2 regions of the Streptomyces sp. NPDC059224 genome follow, and region 1 is predicted to be linked to the other one. Evidence: riboswitches for the same ligand, from Rfam matches in the RefSeq annotation. Region 1 holds a riboswitch; the other holds the start of a gene.
What was found. Region 1 has a riboswitch for thiamine pyrophosphate ahead of ACFXI4_RS26675 (thiamine ABC transporter substrate binding subunit). Riboswitches for the same ligand answer to the same signal wherever they lie in the genome.
Positions count from the first base shown of each region.

Region 2: it holds a riboswitch for thiamine pyrophosphate, as region 1 does, so the genes downstream of both, thiO (glycine oxidase ThiO) here and ACFXI4_RS26675 (thiamine ABC transporter substrate binding subunit) in region 1, are expected to answer to the same signal.

Region 1 covers NZ_JBHZAN010000024.1:122,779-124,975, forward strand. The annotation lists gene rlmN (23S rRNA (adenine(2503)-C(2))-methyltransferase RlmN) at 1-866, shown strand, start outside; TPP riboswitch at 884-991, shown strand; gene ACFXI4_RS26675 (thiamine ABC transporter substrate binding subunit) at 1,068-2,138, shown strand; gene ACFXI4_RS26680 (ABC transporter permease) at 2,174-2,197, shown strand, end outside.
Region 2 covers NZ_JBHZAN010000009.1:98,995-101,191, forward strand. The annotation lists gene ACFXI4_RS11715 (NAD(P)/FAD-dependent oxidoreductase) at 1-1,143, opposite strand, end outside; TPP riboswitch at 1,273-1,384, shown strand; gene thiO (glycine oxidase ThiO) at 1,382-2,197, shown strand, end outside.

The DNA of each region.
Region 1 (2,197 bases):
TGATGACCGTCGTGCGGCATCTGTCGACCGACGAGGGGACGACACGCAAGACGCTGTGGCGGCTGTTCGACGGCACGCTCGTGGAGTCCGTGCTGATGCGCTACCCGGACCGGGTGACCATGTGCATCAGCTCACAGGCGGGGTGCGGGATGAACTGCCCGTTCTGCGCGACCGGCCAGGCGGGCCTGGACCGGAACCTGTCCGCCGCCGAGATCGTCCACCAGATCGTGGACGGGATGCGGGCGCTCAGGGACGGGGACGTGCCGGGCGGCCCGGCGCGGCTCTCCAACATCGTGTTCATGGGCATGGGCGAGCCCCTCGCCAACTACAAGCGCGTCGTCACCGCCATCCGCGCGCTGACCGACCCGGCCCCGGACGGCCTGGGCCTGTCCCAGCGCGGGATCACCGTGTCGACGGTCGGGCTCGTGCCGGCCATCCACCGGTTCGCCGACGAGGGCCTCAAGTGCCGGCTGGCGATCTCCCTGCACGCCCCCGACGACGAACTGCGCGACACCCTGGTCCCCGTGAACACCCGGTGGAAGGTGCGCGAGGTCCTCGACGCGGGGTTCGAGTACGTCGAGAAGAGCGGGCGTCGGCTGTCGATCGAGTACGCCCTCATCCGGGACATCAACGACCAGGCGTGGCGGGGCGACCGGCTGGGCCGCCTGCTCAAGGGCAAGCCCGTGCACGTCAACCTCATCCCGCTGAACCCGACACCGGGCTCGAAGTGGACCGCCTCCCGGCCCGAGGACGAGAAGGCGTTCGTCGAGGCGATCGCCGCGCACGGTGTGCCCGTCACCGTCCGGGACACCCGCGGGCAGGAGATCGACGGGGCATGCGGTCAGCTCGCGGCGACCGAGCGGTAGGATCGGGACACATTTTCATATTCCGACAGGGGAGCGCCACAGCGCTGAGAGTGCGGCAATCGGGCCGCAGACCCTCTGAACCTCGCCCAGGTCATTCTGGGTAGGAAGTTCGGTCATCACTCAAGCTGTTGTGCCCTGCCCGGGTGGTTCCACCGGGTGGGGCCGCGTCTCTTCCTGGTCCACCCCAGGAGGAAAACACCAGTGCACACCAAGACCTTCTTGGCCGCGGCCGTCGGGCTCGGTCTCGTCACGCTGTCCGCGTGCGGGTCGTCCTCCGGCGATGCCGCGGACTCCAGGACCGTCACCCTGGTCAGCCACGACTCGTGGGCCGTCTCCAAGAACGTGCTCCAGGACTTCGAGAAGCGGTCCGGCTACAAGGTGCACGTCCTCAAGGACGGCGACGCAGGTCAGGCCGTCAACAAGGCCGTCCTCACCAAGGACAACCCGCAGGGCGACGTCTTCTTCGGCGTCGACAACACCCTGCTGTCCAGGGCCCTCGACAACGGGCTCTTCCAGCCGTACGAGGCCAAGGGGCTGGACCGGGTCGGCGCCGGCTACCAGCTCGACGCCGCCAAGCACCGGGTCACGCCCGTCGACTACGGCGACATCTGCGTCAACTACGACAAGGCCTACTTCAGCGAGCACAGGCTGACCCCGCCCGCCTCCTACGCCGACCTCGTCAAGCCGCAGTACAAGAACCTCCTCGTCACGGAGAACGCGGCCACCTCCTCGCCGGGCCTGGGATTCCTGCTCGGCAGCGCCGCCCAGTACGGCGACGGCGGATGGCAGGGCTACTGGAAGAAGCTCAAGGACAACGGCGTCAAGGTCGTCGACGGCTGGGAGCAGGCCTACAACGAGGAGTTCTCCGGCTCGGCCGGCGGGAAGAAGGCCAAGGGCGACCGGCCGCTCGTCGTGTCGTACGCCTCCTCCCCGCCCGCCGAGGTCATCTACGGCGACCCGAAGCCGAGCACCGCGCCCACCGGCGTCGCGACCGGCACCTGCTTCCGGCAGATCGAGTTCGCCGGGCTGCTGAGCAACGCCGGGAACACCAAGGGCGGCAAGGCGCTCATCGACTTCCTGGTCTCCAAGGAGTTCCAGGAGGACATGCCGTTGAACATGTTCGTGTATCCGGTCCTCAAGGGGGCGGCCGTGCCCGCCGAGTTCACGAAGTACGGGCCCGCCGCCCAGGACCCCGAGACCATGGCGCCCGAGAAGATCGCCGCCAACCGTGACCAGTGGGTCAAGACGTGGACCTCACTCGTACTCAAGTAGCGGGCGGGCGCGGCAGCGCGGCGCGGCTCGGCCTGATGGCCGTGCCCGTCGCGTTCTTC
Region 2 (2,197 bases), on a different contig from region 1:
CTGCGCCAGGTCGCGCGGGCGGCCCACCGCCAGCAGAGCGACCAGGCGGTTCTCGCGGAGCCAGCACACGCTCCAGGACGGGCCGGACGGGTCGCCGCGCCAGATCATGCGGTCGGCGACGGCGTGGTGGCCGGCGTACTGCACGAAGCGGCCGAACTGCTCCGACCAGAAGTACGGCACCGGGTCGTAGACCGCGTCCGACTCGCCGAGGATGCCCGCGGCCACCGTGCGCGGGCCCTGGAGGGCGTTGTCCCAGTGGTGGACCAGCAGGCGTTCGCCGTAGCGGCCGGAGGGGAAGGAGGCGCAGTCGCCGACCGCGTAGACGTCCGGGACGCCGGTGCGCAGCCGGTCGTCGGCGAGCACCTCGCCGTGCCGGCCCAGGCCGATGCCGGAGCCGGCCAGCCAGGCGGTGGCGGGGCGGGCTCCGATGCCGACCACGACGGCACCCGCGGGCACCCGCGAGCCGTCGTCGAGCACCACCGCGCCGGGCTCGACCCGCGCCACGCGCGCGTGCGTGCGCAGCTCGGCGCCGCTGTCGGCGTACCAGCCGGTCATCGGCGCGGCCACCTCGGCCGGGAGCGCTCCCGCGAGCGGGCGGTCGGCGGCCTCCACGACGGTCACCGCGCAGCCCGCCTCCCGCGCGGCGGTGGCGAACTCGGCGCCGATCCAGCCCGCGCCGACCACCACGATGTCGTGCTGCCGGGCGAGCACGGGCCGCAGCCGCTCGGCGTCGTCCAGGGTGCGCAGCAGATGGACGCCGGGCACGCCCTCGGTGCCGGGCAGCGTGATCGGCTCGGCGCCGGTGGCGAGCACCAGGACGTCGTACGGCACCGGTCCGGCCTCGGTGTCCAGCTCGCGGTCGGCGGGGCGCACGCCGAGGGCGTCGCGGCCCAGCGCCAGCTCGATGCCGAGCGCCTCGAAGTCGACCTCGAAGGCAGAGCCCTCCGCCTTGCCGAGCAGCACCGCCTTGGAGAGCGGCGGCCGGTCGTAGGGCTGGTGCGGCTCGGCCCCGATCAGGGTGACGCTGCCGGTGAAGCCCTGTTCGCGCAGGGCCACGGCGGTCTGCACCCCGGCCATGCCGGCGCCGACGACGACCACGCGCCGCGTCGGTGACGTGCCTCGTCGCTGCGTCTGCTCGCTCACCTGATCACCATAGACAAGAACGATAGACAACTGACAAAGAGTCAGTCAGGGGGCGTGCTGGGTGACCTGTTCCACACCACCCGGGCAGGCCGTCCTACCGGGGCGGAGCCGCGCGGGCTAGGGTGGCCGGGAAGCACACGCGGGAGCCCGGACGCACCGGGCTGAGAGGGAGGCTGGCGGCCTCCGACCGTACGAACCTGATCCGGGTCATGCCGGCGAAGGGAGGGGCTGGACGCCCATGTCCGCACATACGTCCGACGTCCTCGTCATCGGGGGCGGAATCATCGGCCTGGTCACGGCCTGGCGGTCCGCGCAGCGCGGGCTCGTCACCGCCGTGGCCGACCCCGAGCCCGGCGGCGGGGCCGCGCAGGTCGCGGCGGGGATGCTGGCCGCGGTCACCGAACTGCACTACGGCGAGCAGACCCTGCTGGGGCTGAACCTCACCTCCGCCCGCCGCTACCCCGACTTCGCCGCCGAGCTCACCGAGCTCACCGGCCACGACCTCGGCTACCGGCGCTGCGGCACACTCGCGGTCGCGCTGGACGCCGACGACCGGGCGCACCTGCGCGAGCTGCACGCCCTCCAGCAGCGGTCGGGGCTGGACTCCGAGTGGCTGTCCGGGCGGGAGTGCCGGCGTCTGGAGCCGATGCTCGCGCCGGGTGTGCGCGGCGGGCTGCGGGTCGACGGCGACCACCAGATCGACCCGCGCCGGCTGGCGGCCGCGCTGGTGGCCGCGTGCGAGCGGGCCGGGGTGGTCTTCCACCGCGACTGGGCCGAGCGCCTGGAGGTGGTGCGGGAGCGGGCCACCGGCGCCGTCACGCGCGCGGGCGACCTGCTGGCCGCGGACCGGGTGGTGCTCGCCGCCGGCAGCCTGAGCGGGCGGCTGGCGGGGGTCCCGGAGGACGTGCTGCCGCCGGTGCGGCCCGTGAAGGGGCAGGTGCTGCGGCTGACCGTGCCCGCGGCGTACGCGCCGTTCCTCAGCAGGACCGTACGGGCCGTGGTGCGCGGTGGCCATCTCTACCTGGTGCCCCGGGAGAACGGCGAGCTGGTCGTG